DNA from 3 places in the Mesorhizobium sp. GW821-FHT07A06 genome. Region 1 is predicted to be linked to each of the others. Evidence: predicted binding sites of a transcription regulator. Region 1 holds the regulator's gene; each other region holds the start of a gene.
What was found. The regulator LexA, encoded in region 1, represses DNA repair genes until DNA is damaged. The targets are predictions, from matches to a motif close to TGTTCNNNNTGTGTTCNG.

Region 1 (4,968 bases):
GTTGCGCGTTCATGTAGCATAGGGCGTCAGGGGTGCAAGGGGCAGACCCGATGGCTGGACGTGGCCGGGGCTCGGATCAGGGCGAGGACGCTGTGGTTGGCGTCAGCGAACGGTCCCTGTTTGCAATCCCGCCGCCGGCCTCGCTGCCGCCATCACCTCTCGTTCCCGGCTCCGGCAGCCAACCTTTGCCAGGGGGTACCCCAGCACAAATTCCGCCCGCCACTGGCAGGATTGCGCGTATCGGGCGGCAAATTGGCCAGGCCTCCTTGCCTCGCCTGCGCCACAGTGTGACGACGGCAGCGGAGCTGGAACTTGACCGAGGCATCGCCTTCCTGCTGGTGCCGGTCTGCCTGGCCGCTGGTGCGATCGGCTATTACGCGCTGGCGGCGGAGCCTGACTTTGCAAAGCCTGTGGCGATCGTCGTGCTGATGGTGATCTGTGCGCTTGTCTCGCGCTCCTGGCCGAAAACCCATCTGGCCTTCATGGCGGCATTGATGTGCGCGTTGGGCCTGCTTGCCGCCAAGGTCGAGACCTGGCGGGCCGGCACCCGGATGCTGGGTTCGGAAATCTCGACGCAAGTGACCGGCCGTGTCGTCTCGCTCGACCGCATGGAGACCGGCCGCATCCGATTGACCATAGATGTGACGTCGACGGCCCGGCCAAAACTGCGTTACGCGCCGGAAAGGGTGCGGCTCTCGGCGCGCAAGATACCTGACGACATGACAGCCGGCTCGCTGATATCGGGCTATGCGAAGCTGCTGCCGCCGACAGGTCCGGTGCGGCCGGACAGCTACGATTTCTCGTTCGACAGCTACTTTGCCGGCATCGGTGGCAGCGGCTTCTTCCTTGGCAATCCAAGAATCATCTCCGCCGACGACAATGAGATGCCCCTGTCGGCCCGCCTGTTTTCAGGGATAGAAAATGCGCGCGAAGCCATCGCCGACCACATCAGGGGCGTTGTTGGCGGCGCCGAAGGCGAGATCGCGGCAGCGCTGATCGTTGGCGTGCGCGCCGGCATTCCCGATGAAATCAACGAATCAATGCGGCGCACCGGCATCTATCACATCATCTCCATTTCCGGACTGCATATGGCGCTGGTCGCCGGCACCATCATGGGGCTGTTGCGCGGTGCCTTCGCGCTGTTCCCGGATTTTTCCGCGCGTCGGTCGGTGAAGAAATACGCGGCCGCCGTGGCACTGTTGTCGATCGCCGCCTACCTCATCATCTCAGGCGTGGTCGTTGCCGCCGAGCGCAGCTTCATCATGCTGGCGGTAATGTTGATTGCCGTATTGTTCGATCGCGCCGCGCTGACCATGCGCAACCTCGCCATCTCGGCAATCGCCGTCATCGTGGTGTCGCCGCACGAGGTGGTCGGTCCAAGTTTCCAGATGTCTTTCGCCGCGACCGCCGCGCTGGTCGGCGCCTATGCCGGCTGGGCGGATCACCGTGCGGGAAAGGCAAGACCGCCGCCGCCAAAGCGGTCCCTGCCGGGCTTTCTCACGCGAAAATTCCTGCTGGCGACGGGCGGGTTGGCGATGACCTCCATCACTGCCGGCTGCGCCACGGCGCTGTTTGCCATCTGGCATTTCCAGCGTGTGTCACCGCTCAGCCTGTTCGCCAATCTCGCCGTCATGCCGATCGTTTCTCTGATTGTCATGCCTTTCGCTGTTCTCAGTTCTCTTGCGATGCCCTTTGGTGCCGATGGTCCCTTTCTCTACGTGATGGGCAAGGGGCTGACGGCCATGATCGCCATATCGGCGTGGATATCGGAACGCTCCCCCGTCGATGCGATCGGGCTGATTTCACAGCACTCGGTGCTGCTGGTGACGATCGCACTGGTCATCGCAACGATGGCGACGACATGGCTGCGGCTCGCGGCAGTGCCATTCGCGCTCGCCGGCCTGTTGACGGTGTCGGATACGCGCACGCCGGATGTGCTGATCTCGGAAGACGCGCGCCTGGTCGCGGTGCCGATCGGCGGTGGCGAACTCGCGGTCAGCCGGGCTCGCCCGAACGAATTCACCGTCGACAATTGGAAACGCGCGCTGGTCTCCGAAACAATTGTCGCACCGGAGATGTTCAACAAGGCAGAGGGACAATTCGATATTGCCGATGCCGTCAATCTGCCGCCAGGGGCGCCGTTTTATTGCACGGAGGGCATCTGTCTCGCCCGGCATCCGTCTGGCGCGATCATCGCGCATGTCGAAGACCGCAAGGCTACCTGGAAGGCCTGCGGCTTCGCCGACCTGATCGTTGTCAATGACGCGACGGGCTACGATGCCTGCCACAACCCGCTGGTTCTCGTCGTCACCAAACGGCAACTTGCACGCAAGGGCAGTGCCGCCGTCTTCTTCGACCGCCAATCGGCGACCAGTCCGCCAATCATCAGCTTCGCCGTGGACGGACCGTATCGGCCTTGGCACGCACAACGAAAGTTTTCGCGTGAGGCGAGGGGACTGCCGCCCTATCAAAAACCCGAAACGCCGGCCGCTCCTGCTCAGTAGCGCCTGATCAGCCCGACCAGCTTGCCTTGCACCTTGACCCTGTCCGGCCCGAAAATGCGCGTCTCGTAGGCCGGGTTGGCGGCTTCAAGGGCAATCGAAGCGCCCTTGCGGCGGAATCGCTTCAAGGTCGCTTCCTCCTCGTCGACCAGCGCCACGACGATCTCGCCCGGGCTCGCCGTATCGGCGTTGCGGATAATGACCGTGTCGCCATCGAAGATGCCGGCCTCGATCATCGAATCGCCCTTGACCTCCAGCGCATAGTGTTCGCCACCCATGATCATGTCCGGCGGCACTGAGATCGAATGCGTCTGATGCTGGATGGCATCGATCGGCACACCGGCGGCGATACGGCCCATCACCGGGATCGACACGGCGGCGACCGCGTCGTCGTCATTCCCGGCAAAGGGCAAGCGTGACGGCGCCGGCTTGATCTGGCGGCCAACGCCGCCCTGACCAAGACTGCCTTGAATGACGCTAGGCGAGAATTTCTTTGCCGCGTTGAGGCCTGGCGCGATCGAATCCGGCAGCCGCAGCACTTCCAATGCCCGCGCCCGGTTGGGCAGCCGGCGGATGAAGCCGCGTTCCTCGAGCGCCGTGATCAGGCGATGGATCCCTGACTTGGAGGCGAGATCGAGCGCTTCCTTCATCTCGTCAAAGGAGGGTGGGATACCGCTTTCCTTCAGCCGTTCATGAATGAACATCAGAAGTTCATGTTGCTTGCGCGTCAGCATGGCGCCCCCCAGGCATTGAACGAAGGGTGTGAATCGGAATCGAAAAACAAACCCAGAACAAACACTATCTGTTCCAGTTGTGTTCCGCAACTGTTTAAAGTTTAGTGAACTTGTTAAGACATCTGAAATTATCCGCCGCCGGCAGTGCGCAGCGATCGACCGCCTTCGCCGCCAACGCGAGCATTGAAATCATTTTGGTTAATCGCCTGTGGCCTACCTCTTGATGGACCTTGGCATCGGTTTCTCAAGGGCGTCCAGAGGCTGGATTTGCGTCGTTGGTCGATCCCTTCCTGGCGGAACGAAACGAAATCAAAACGCCAACGATCATGCCTCAAGAGAAAGAACGATGAAGTCATCCCGAAATTGCCTTCAGGCTGCCGGCGCGTGCGGTATAATTGTTCGCGCCGCTGTCCTCGCTGTGAACGTAGACATGCAGCGTGTAGCCGATATGCGCCGTCATCAGCGCTTTCGCCCGCTCGACATCGCGATCGAGGGCCGCTTCCATGATCGCGGTGTGATGCTCGATCGCGATCGCCTCGCGCAGGGCGTCCATTGCCTCGCCATAGCCATGCTTGAGGCCGGCCGCCGCCCGCAATGTCGGCGCCAGTCCGAGAAAACGATGATGCCGCCGCAACTGATCGGCGATTGTCGAGCGGAAGCGCAACAGCCAGTTGGACGTCGCGGCACTCAGCAATGCCGCGTGAAAGGCCTCGTGGCTCTCGTCCCATTGGTCGACCGCGTCATCAGAGGGGTCGTCGACCGCGGTCTTGCAGCGGGAGAGGCGGTAGTGAGCGGTGACAACCGCGTCCTCCCATTCCCTGCCGCCTTTCCCGATCGATTCCAGGAACAGCGGCATCTCCACAACCATCCTTGCGCGAGCCAGGTCCTCGAGTTCGGCCCGCGACACCGGAGCCACGGCAAAGCCGCGATTGCTGATGGCCGTAACCAGGCGCTCAGCCTCAAGCCGAGACAAGGCTTCACGCAGCGGTGTCCAGCCGACGCCGTATTGACCGCGCAGCGCGCTCAGCTTGAGCGGCGCGCCCGGCATGAGGCGTGTGGTCAGGATATCGCGCCGCAGCAACTGATAGGCAGCCTCGGTTTTCGTGGAGTTGTTCTGATCCTGCATCGCGATCCGTCCATCGTCGGGCATGTGGAAATTATATATGATGGTGGCCCATGGCAAGAATTATATATAATGTTTGACAGGTGACGACGGACTGACCATGATCGCCGCAGTTGCCGTCCCGATGAGCGGCGCTGATCAAATCTGGGAGGAAATGATGTTGAAGTCGAAATCCGCTTGGCTGTCGGGATTGGCCCTGGCAGGCGCATTGATGGTCAGCGCGGGGAGTGCCGCCGCCGACCAGATTCGCATCGGCATCGCCAATTTCGGCGAGCATCCGCAGCTCAACGCCGCCATAGCCGGGTTCAAGAAAGCGCTGACGGACAATGGCTTTGTCGAGGGCAAGGATGTCGTCTACACGGAGAGCCATACCAATTTCGATGCATCGCTAGTCCCGCAGATGATCGCCAAGCTGCAGGCGGAGCAGCCCAAGCTGATCTACACCATCACCACCCCGGTCTCGCAGATCGCCAAGAAGGCGCTTGCCGGTTCCGGTATTCCGATCGTCTTTGCCGCTGTCACCGATCCGGTCGCGGCCAAGCTGGTGCCGTCGTGGGACGCCGGAGACGAAGGCATGACGGGCGCCAGCGATCTGCAGGATGTCGCCGCT
Region 2 (4,968 bases), on a different contig from region 1:
CCGATTGGGGCCCTCCAATGTGGCTGCCCTAGTAAGAGGTGATGTCGAAACCCCGAGTGATTTCGATGGTGTGATCTACACGAAGGTTGACGATTCCGGAATTTGGAAGGTTTTACTTGCGAAGGAACTGAAGGCGGCTGGATATTTGATCGATCTTAACAAGGCGCTGTAGCCAATCTGAATGAATTAAGTGAGCATAAACTGTAAATCGGAACGTACGATATCTCATTATCCGGCTGCAAGATGATTTACCTGTCAGGCGGTCTATTTCCATTGTGAAATTTCGACACTCAATCCTGTCAACTGTCTGGAGGCTGGTGTGCCCGTTGATAATGTCTTGCGTCGCCTCGGTGGTATTAGAAAGCAGTTGATGGCCAGCTACGAAGCAAGTGCACCTATGTCTGCTGCTACGAAAGGGCGTGAGCGCGAAACCTTTGTAGATGGATTTCTTAAGGATGTATTTCCACCAATTTACAGATTTGGTTCTGGCGATGTCGTGGACTTGGAAGGCAATCAATCAGGTCAAATAGATGTCGTTGTAGAGTTTCCCCTCGGGCCATCACTGCCCGCTGTTGGCAGTCCGCATCATCGACTCTATCTTGCTGAAACTGTTGCCGCGACCCTCGAAATAAAATCCGATATACAGGCGCAATGGAAAGAAGTTATTCACACTGCGAACTCGCTTTCAAAAATAAAAAGGAGCTCTCCCTCTGGCTTAATAATAGGATCTCGACCATCGCCTCGCATTCCTTTTATAGCTATTGGTTTCAAGGGATGGTCGCGTGCAGATATTGTCAGGCAGAAATTAGTTGATAATAGTGCTATTGACGCGATTTTGATTGTCGAACATGGAATTTTTGCTACCTCATCAGAGTTTGGTAGCTTAGCGGAATTTGGCGAACAATCCGTTTGGCTTGCGATCTCTCTTCTATATGAATTTACTGGTCGTTTAATCTACTCAACATTCAATGGCGCGAATTATGCCGCAACTCCCAAGGTCGCCGATGCGCTTTCTCCGCCTCATCGCTCAGGAGATCAAATACTGCTAACTATGTAGTTTTGAGATTGCTGACATCTAGCGTCGGCCACCTACCGTAGCTGACGTTGGAGCTTTCTTCTGCTCACAGTTCCTTCTCCGCCAGTTCCCTGAATTCGTCGGGCACGGAGCGCGCCGCTTCCAACGCCACGGTGCCGTAGCCGACGGCCTGTTTGCCGAAGCGCTCGCGGATCTTGTCGATGGCGCGGTCGGCGCCGAAGCGGGCAAGGCCTTTTTTGCTGCCCGGCCGGCGCTTCTCGTCGGCGAGGCCGAGCGGCAGGTCGAGCTGCAGTTCGGCGCTCTCCTCCAGATGCGAAACCGAGATCGCCAGCAGCGAGATCGTCTTTTCCCGGGGATGATCGGCGAGCACGCCGCGCACCAGGTCCTGTGCGATCTCGGCCAGCATGGTGGTCGCGGAGATCGGCTGCTTTAGCGTGATCGAGCGCGTGACGGCGCTGAGATCGGCAAAGCGCACGCGCACCGTCACCGTGCGGCCGGGCCGCGCCTTGGCGCGCAGGCGGCTGGCGACGCGGTCGGCCAGGTGGAGCAAGGTGGGCACGATCACCCGCGCCACGGCGGGTTTCTGGCCAAGCGCCGATTGCGCGCCTGCCGAGTGTGCCCGGCGCCTGGTCTCCAGTTTTCTCGGATCGCGATTCCACGACAGGGCGGCAAGCTTTTCGCCGGCGGCGGGGCCGAGCAGCCGCGTCAGCGCGCCGCTATGCGTCCTGGCCAGCTGGCCGATGGTCTCCACGCCGATCTCGGCCAGCCGCGCTTTGGTCGCCGGGCCGACGCCCCACATCAGGGAAACCGGCAAATCATGCAGGAAGGCGAGCTCGGTGCCGGGATCGACCACCACCAGCCCGTCGGGCTTGGCGACCTGCGAGGCGATCTTGGCCAGATGCTTGGTGCGGGCCACGCCGATCGAGATCGGCAGGCCAAGTTCCGTGCGCACGCGGTGGCGGATCGCCGTGGCGATCTCTGCCGGTTGCCCGAACAGATGCGTGCAGCCGGCGACATCGGCGAAGGCCTCGTCGATGGAAATGCGCTCGACCACCGGCGTGAAATCGTCGAGCACCTTGATCGCCGCGTCGCCCAGCCGCTGGTAGTGGCTGAAATTGCCGCCGACGAAGATCAGTTGCGGGCAAAGCTCGCGGGCCTTGCGCCCCGGCATGCCGCCACGCACACCAAAGGCGCGCGCTTCATAGGAGGCGGCGAGCACCACACCGCCGCCGACCGCGATCGGCTTGCCGCGCAGCGATGGATCGAGCAGCTGCTCGACCGAGGCATAGAACGCGTCGAGATCGGCATGCAGGATGGTGGCTGTCGTTTCCATCCCGACCGCTCATCCGCAGTTGCTGATAGATGCGAACGAATAGAGAACAAAAGGTGATTTCTGTCAAGGGAAACCGTTTGCTGAAACCCGTTCCGATGAGGGAAGGAGGGGCGGCGCCTAGACAATATGCTCGGCCCGCAGCGCGGCCTTCATCCGTTCCAGCGCCGGCTCGCCGCCGACCGCCAGTTCGTCGGCAATCCGGGCCAGGTGGCCGTCGGCCTTGCGGTGCTTGCTGCCCCAGGCGCCGAGCGTGGCCAGCACCGGCAAAAGGTCGATGCCGGCCTCGGTCAGCCGGTAGATCGCCTTCAACCCATGGCTCGGGTCGTCGCTGCGGGTGAGGATGCCTTCGTCCTGCAGCGTCTGCAACCGCTCCGCCAGCGTGCGCGAGGAGATGCCCTCATCGGACTGCAGGAACTCGCGAAAATGCCTTTTTCCGGCGAAGGCCAGGTCGCGGATGATGAGCAGCGTCCAGCGGTCGCCGAGCAGTTCCAGCGACAGGCTGATCGGACAGCCGGATCTTTCACGCGTCGACATCTCTATGCTTCCATTTTTAAATCACTTTACTATTGACATCATTTTTGGCTCGCGTCAATGGTTCCAAAAGTAAAGCAATTTTCTTTTGATCCCGCGGGGAGACGACGATGAAGAAGCTCATCCTTCAGATGCAGATGTCGGTCGACGGTTTCGTCGGCGCCTATGAGGATCATGGCTGGCAGCTCTGGGAATGGGGCGACGACAGCGCCTGGGACGAGGAGCTGAAGCGCGACTTCAACACCATCTTCGCCGGGATCGACACAATCCTGCTCAGCCGCAAGATGGCCGAGGAGGGGTATCTGACCCATTGGGGCAATGCGGCGAAGAGGTTTCCGGCCGATCCGTTCCACGCCTTCGCCCAGCGCATCGTGGAGGCCCGGAAGGTGGTGCCGAGCGGCAGGCTGAAAACCTCGCGCTGGGAGCGCACGACGGTGGTCAGCGGCGACCTGCCGCGCGAAGTATCCGCGCTGAAGGCGGGCGAGGGCGGCGACATGGCCGTCTTCGGTGGTGCCGGCTTTGCGTCGGCGCTGATCGCGGCCGGGCTGGTCGACGAGTTCCAGCTGTTCATCAACCCGGCGGTGCTGGGTGCGGGACGCCGCATTTTCGAGCAGGGCGGTTTCCAGAACCTGCTCCTGCTCGGCTCGAAGGCCTATGCCTGCGGCATGGTGGTCAACCGCTACGCCCCGGCGCGGTGATCGGGTACGGCGAGGTTCCTAAAAAAACCGTTTGGCCAGAATCCTTTGCCCTCGCCTGTTCGTCTTCAAGGTGCGGTTGCCGGCGTGGCGGCCGCCTCAATCCCAGACGGAGAAGACGATGATCCTGGTGACAGGCGCCACGGGCCTGAACGGCAAAGCGATCGTGCGCGAGTTCGCGCGGCAAAAACACGAGGTGAGGGCGCTGGTTCGCGACCCGAAGCGGGCGTCCATGGCGGGGCTCGGCGGACTTGCCGGCGTCGAACTGGTCGAGGGCGACATGCGCCGGGCGGAAACGCTGGGCGCGGCACTCGACGGCGTCGACCGCGTCCTGATGATTTCGACCGCCGCCGAAGACATGAGGGAGACGCAGTGCCGTTTCATCGATGCCTGCCGGCAGGCCGGTGTCGCGCATGTGGTGAAGTTCTCCGGTGCCGAATCCAACATCGGCTACGACGCCACGAAGTTCCGCTTCACGCGCATGCATGAGGAGGTCGAGCGCTATCTGGAAGCGGCCGGCATGGCCTGGACGCATCTGCGCCCCAGCCAGTTCATGCAGGTGTACCTGCGCGACGCGCCGACCATTGCCGCCGAGGGGGCTTTCCACCTCGCGCTCGGCGACACCGAACTGTCGCCCGTCGACGTCGAGGATATCGCCAAGGTAGCCTTCCGGCTGCTGCGCGATGGCGGCCATGAAGGCGAGAGCCTCGACATGACCGGACCGGAAGCGCTGACCATGACCGGCATCGCGGCGCGCATATCGCAGGCGATCGGCAAGCCGGTCCGCTATGTCGATATCAGCCCCGCGGAGCGGCGGCGCAATTTGCTGGCCGCCGGCATTCCGGCCGGTTTCGCCGATGCGCTGGACGAGCAACTGGCCGAGCGGCTGCGGCGGCCGAAATCGCGGGTGCATCTGGCGACTCACGACATGTTCGGCGTGCGGCCGACGCCGTTCGTCGAATTCGCCCAACGCCACGCGGCCATGTTCAGAGGCGAGGCTTAGCCGAACTTCGGGAAAAAGCATCGGCGGCGTATCCTTTTTGCCCGCCCGTCCGTCTCTGCTTCTCGAAGGTCGCAGTCGGCGATCGGCAACCCCGGGAGACCATCATGGCGAGCACTGAGAGCGAGGCAAACAGGAACCACTACGCGGCGATCGCAGCCAATGCGGGCAAGCTGACCAGCCCGCAGGCGATCATCGACTACAACGACACGCATTGGACGGCGCTGACCGGCGAGCCGGGCGGTGTCGACTATAGCGAGGTGGATGCCGGCGGCGTGCCGGCGCTGTGGATCGTGCCGAAGGACGCCGACGCGCGGCGCGTGCTGTTCTACGCCCATGGCGGCGGCTTCATCGGCGGTTCGATCTACACGCA
Region 3 (4,968 bases), on a different contig from region 1:
TTCCTCGCCCGCGAAAGCAAGGGCCTGCTCATCGGCGAACCGGCATCCCTCGAGGTGCAAGGGAAAGTGCTGGCAATCGCCCAGCAGGATCCGGCGGTGCAGCGGGCGAACGGCGTCCTGACCGTCCACATGGGACCGCAAGAGATCGTCGCGGGGTTGAGCATCGAATTCGAGGATCATCTTACCGCGCCGGAAATCGAGGCCTGTGTCCAGCGCATCGAGACGCGGCTGAAGGAGGAGATGCCGGAGATCACGCGGCTGTTCGTCAAGCCGCAGACCACGGGCACCTGGGATCAGCGACGCAAACAGATCGAGGCCGCGTCGAACTAGTCGTGGACCAGCACTGCACCGTTGGCCGCACCGCCTGGCGCCGCTAAGATCAGCCGATCGATTTCGGAGGAGCAACAATGAAGATCGACGGCGCGTGCCATTGCGGTGCCATCACCTATGAAGCGGAGGTCGACGCGGAAAAGACCTCCATCTGTCACTGCACGGACTGCCAGCAACTGACCGGTACGGCCTTTCGCGTCACCGTTCCCGCGCCCGAGGATCATTACCGGATCCCCAGGGGCACGCCAAAAATCTATATCAAGACCGGATCGAGCGGCGCCAAGCGCGCCCAGGCATTTTGCGGCGATTGCGGCTCGCATCTTTATGCGACGTCTGTCGGCTACGGCCCGAAGATCTATGGGATCCGAGCGGGGACCGCGCGGCAACGCGAGGATCTGATCCCGACACAACAGAAGTGGCATCGATCGGCTCTGCACTGGCTTCCGGAATTCGAAGGAATAAGCATCGTGGAAGAGCAGTAGCACCTGCCTCCGCGCCGAAAGCCGCCCAGGACAACAATTATGTGCTAGCCTGGCTCGACATCAAACAGGCGGGTGATAGCCATGTTGGAAACGGACAAGTTGTTTGCCGGCTCGATCCCGGAAAACTACGACCGCTATATGGTGCCGTTGATTTTCGAGCCGTTCGCCGCGGATCTTGCACAACGAGCGGCATCCTTTTCGCCGAGCGCCGTTTTGGAAGTCGCCGCGGGCACCGGGGTTGTCACCCGCGCATTGGCGCCAAGACTGTCTCCTGACGCAAGCTATGTCGTTACCGACCTCAACCAGCCGATGCTCGACTATGCCGCTTCGCGACAAGCTCCCGACAGCCGCATCCAATGGCGCCAGGCCGATGCCATGGCGCTGCCGTTTGAAGATGCGACCTTCGATCTCGTTTGCTGCCAGTTCGGCGCGATGTTCTTTCCCAGCCGCCCCTCCGCCTACCGCGAGGCAAGGCGGGTGCTGAAGCCGGGCGGACACTTTCTGTTCAACGTATGGGATCGCATCGAAGAGAATGTGTTTGCCGATGATGTGACGAATGCCCTGGCCAGGATCTTTCCCAGCGATCCACCACGCTTTCTGGCCCGCACGCCGCACGGCTACCACGATACGGCATTGATCCGCGGAGACCTTGAGGAGGCGGGTTTCTCCGGTGTGGCGATCGAGACGAGGGCCGAACAGAGCCGCGCGCCCTCGCCGCGCATTCCGGCGCTTGCGTATTGCCAGGGAACGGTGCTTCGCACCGAAATCGAGGCCAGGGATCCGGGAAAACTCGACGCCGCAACGGACCATGCCGCGTCAGCGATCGCGGCCAGGCATGGCAGCGGTGCGGTTGCCGCCAAGATTCAGGCCCACGTCATCGTCGCCGTGGCCTAACGCAATTCCAGGAAAGGTGTGGGCGGTCTTCCTGGGAAAAGCGCGTAGCGCTTTCCCCGGGGAATTGCGTCAAGATCAAACAATCCGCTCAGTCGTCGCCTTCGACGACCCGCAGCCTGAGCTGCCCGGTCTTAGAATCGGCAACGCGCGGGCCGGGGTCGAGTTTCGCGGCCGGTGCCCGGGACGGCGTCTCCGGGCCTGCATCGCCTTCGGCCTGCGCACCGAACTCCAGCGCCTCGATCTTCTGGCCGCGCTTGGTCACTTTCGATGTCGAGACGAGGATGTCCTCGATATCCTTGGCCGACTGGCCGAAATGGCCCTGCAGCTTGCGCACGCGCTCGTCGACGCGCGCGACATCTTCCATCAGCCGGATCACTTCGCCCTGGATCAGATGCGCCTGTTCGCGCATGCGGGCGTCCTTGAGGATCGCCTGGATGACCTGGATCGACAGCATCAGCAGCGACGGCGAGACGATGACAACGCGGGCGCGGTGCGCCTTGTGGACGATCGCCTCGAAATTCTCGTGAATCTCGGCGAACACCGATTCCGACGGCACGAACATGAAGGCGGTGTCCTGCGTTTCGCCCTGGATAAGATACTTCTCCGAAATATCGCGGACATGGATCTCGATGTCGCGGCGGAAGGCCTGGGACGCGACCTTCTGCAGGTCGGCGCCATCGGCGGCGCGGATGGCATTCCAGGCTTCCAGGGGAAACTTGGCATCGATGGCCAGCGAGGGCGCGCCGTTCGGCATCTTGACCAGGCAATCGGGCCGGCTGCCGTTCGACAGCGTCGCCTGGAATTCATACGCGCCCATCGGCAGGCCGTCGGCGACGATCGCCTCCATGCGCGACTGGCCGAAGGCGCCACGCGTCTGCTTGTTGGAAAGGATGGCCTGGAGCTGCACGACCTGGCCGGCAAGCGACTGGATGTTGCCTTGCGCGGTATCGATGACCGCCAGCCGTTCCTGCAGTTTGGCCAGGCTCTCATGCGTGGATTTGGTCTGCTCGGTCATGGTCTGGCCGATGCGGCCGGTCATGGCGTCGAGGCGCTGGCCGATCGACTGCGTCAACTCCGCCTGACGCGCGCCGAACACTTCGGCGATGGCGCCCATGCGGCCCTGCATCTCAGCCTGGCTTTGCAATATGCCGGCCATCCGCGCCTCGGCGTCGCGGGCATGGTCGGCGGCTTCCGCGGCCGCGACGGCACGCGCCTTGGCCGACCGCCACAGCGCGACGACCAGAGCCACGAACAGGCCGAAAAACAACAAGGCGCCGAAGGCCAGAGCGTGGCCGAGCGTGATTGTCGAGGCGCCGAGCCGGGCGACGGGCTGCGAAAGGATGGTGCTCAGATCATTCATGTGGACAGCATAGCCGATTCGTGGGGCTGGCACAGATCAAAACGTGAACGAGACTCAGGTCCAACGGTTGACGCTTTTCGCTGGACGTCTTACGTGGGACGCCATGCCGATCAAGCCGCTCATCATCCTTCCCGATCCCATCCTGCGCCAGGTTTCGAAGCCCGTGGAGCGCGTGGACGCGCCCTTGCGCAAACTGGCCGACGACATGCTGGCGACAATGTATGACGCGCCCGGCATCGGGCTGGCGGCAATCCAGATCGGCGAGCCGTTGCGCATGCTGGTAATCGACCTTGCCAAGGAAGACGAAACGCCGGCACCGCATGTCTTCATCAATCCGGAGATCCTCGAAAGCGCCGATCAGCGCTCCGTCTACGAGGAAGGCTGCCTGTCCATCCCCGACTATTACGCCGAGGTCGAACGCCCGGCTTCCGTTCGGGTGAAATATCTCGACCGCGACGGCAAACTGCAGGAGATGGAGGCCGAGGGTCTGATGGCGACCTGCCTGCAGCACGAGATCGACCATCTCAACGGGGTGCTGTTCATCGACCACATCTCGAAGCTGAAGCGCGACATGGTGGTGAAGAAATTCAAGAAGCTCGCCAAGGACAAGGCGCCGGGCAAGCTGGTGGGATAGGGGAATGCCCCTTCGCGTCATCTTCATGGGCACGCCGGAATTTTCGGTGCCGACGCTGCGCGCGATTGCCGAGGCCGGACATGAGATTTCCGCCGTCTACACGCAGCCGCCTCGCGCCGCCGGCCGGCGCGGGTTGGGGTTGACGCCGTCGCCGGTGCAGCGCGAAGCGGAGCGGCTGGGCATCGCGGTACGCACGCCGACCTCTCTCAAGGCCGAGGCCGAACAGACCGCTTTCCGTGACTTGCAGGCGGATATCGCCGCGGTCGTCGCCTATGGATTGCTGCTGCCCAAGGCTGTTCTCGACGCGCCCCGGCTTGGCTGCATCAACGGCCACGCATCGATCTTGCCGCGCTGGCGCGGTGCCGCTCCCATCCAGCGCGCCATCATGGCGGGAGACCTGGAAAGCGGCATGATGGTGATGCGCATGGAAGAGGGGCTCGACACCGGCCCGGTGGGATTGCTTGAAAAATGCGCTATCGAACCCGATATGACAGCCGGCGATCTGCATGATCGGTTGATGAGTGTCGGTGCCTCCCTGATGGTGGAAGCGCTGGCGCGGCTGGAAGAGAACACCCTGACATTTACCGCGCAAGCGGCGGACGGGGTGACTTACGCCAGAAAAATCGATAAATTCGAGACGCGCGTGGATTGGACACGGCCTGCCGTCGAGGTCCATAACCGTCTTCGTGGCCTGTCGCCCTTTCCCGGCGCCTGGTCTGAAATTGACATTGGCGGCCGCATGGAACGGCTGAAACTGCTTCGCTCGACGCTGTCCGAAGGCCGGTCGCTTTCGGAAGATCTGGGCGAGTCGGGAGGAATTCTCGATGACCGGCTGACGGTCGCCTGCGGAACAGGCGCGATCAGACTGGTCGAAGTTCAACGTGCGGGCGGAAAGCCCGCCGCCGCGTCGGAATTCCTGCGCGGAGCCAAGATCGTAAAAGGAATGAAGTTCTCATGAGCATGATGTCGATACGCGCGGCGACGCCGCGGGATCGCGAGGCCATCCGCCTCGTCGAGGAACACGCTTTCGGCCAGCAGGCGGAGGCCGGCTTGGTCGACGCGCTGGTGACCGGCGGCGACGCCGTGGTCGAGCTGGTGGCCGAAGAAGAAGGCCAGGTGGTCGGCCATATCCTGTTTTCAAGGCTCTTCGTCCAGAATGGCGGCAAGAGCCTCGCGGCCGTGGCCCTGGCGCCGCTGGCGGTGGAGCCTTCGTTCCATGGCAGCGGCATTGGTGGCGCGCTGATCCGAGAGGCGCATATCCGCCTGAG

Region 2: dinB (DNA polymerase IV) is a predicted target of LexA. The motif match lies at 2,401-2,418, and genes of this name have one in related genera.
Region 3: AC07SZ_RS12540 (DNA recombination protein RmuC) is a predicted target of LexA. The motif match lies at 3,099-3,116, and genes of this name have one in related genera.

Annotation. Positions count from the first base shown of each region.
Region 1 is NZ_JBWKRC010000007.1:166,057-171,024, reverse strand. It holds gene AC07SZ_RS22700 (ComEC/Rec2 family competence protein) at 51-2,504, shown strand; gene lexA (transcriptional repressor LexA) at 2,498-3,235, opposite strand; gene AC07SZ_RS22690 (GntR family transcriptional regulator) at 3,588-4,361, opposite strand; gene AC07SZ_RS22685 (ABC transporter substrate-binding protein) at 4,516-4,968, shown strand, end outside.
Region 2 is NZ_JBWKRC010000002.1:784,487-789,454, reverse strand. It holds gene AC07SZ_RS09315 (TIR domain-containing protein) at 1-172, shown strand, start outside; gene AC07SZ_RS09310 (DUF6602 domain-containing protein) at 320-1,057, shown strand; gene dinB (DNA polymerase IV) at 1,122-2,369, opposite strand; gene AC07SZ_RS09300 (winged helix-turn-helix transcriptional regulator) at 2,487-2,903, opposite strand; gene AC07SZ_RS09295 (dihydrofolate reductase family protein) at 3,011-3,598, shown strand; gene AC07SZ_RS09290 (SDR family oxidoreductase) at 3,717-4,598, shown strand; gene AC07SZ_RS09285 (alpha/beta hydrolase) at 4,703-4,968, shown strand, end outside.
Region 3 is NZ_JBWKRC010000003.1:422,276-427,243, reverse strand. It holds gene AC07SZ_RS12555 (cation diffusion facilitator family transporter) at 1-330, shown strand, start outside; gene AC07SZ_RS12550 (GFA family protein) at 408-812, shown strand; gene AC07SZ_RS12545 (class I SAM-dependent methyltransferase) at 894-1,706, shown strand; gene AC07SZ_RS12540 (DNA recombination protein RmuC) at 1,795-3,066, opposite strand; gene def (peptide deformylase) at 3,170-3,700, shown strand; gene fmt (methionyl-tRNA formyltransferase) at 3,705-4,658, shown strand; gene AC07SZ_RS12525 (GNAT family N-acetyltransferase) at 4,655-4,968, shown strand, end outside.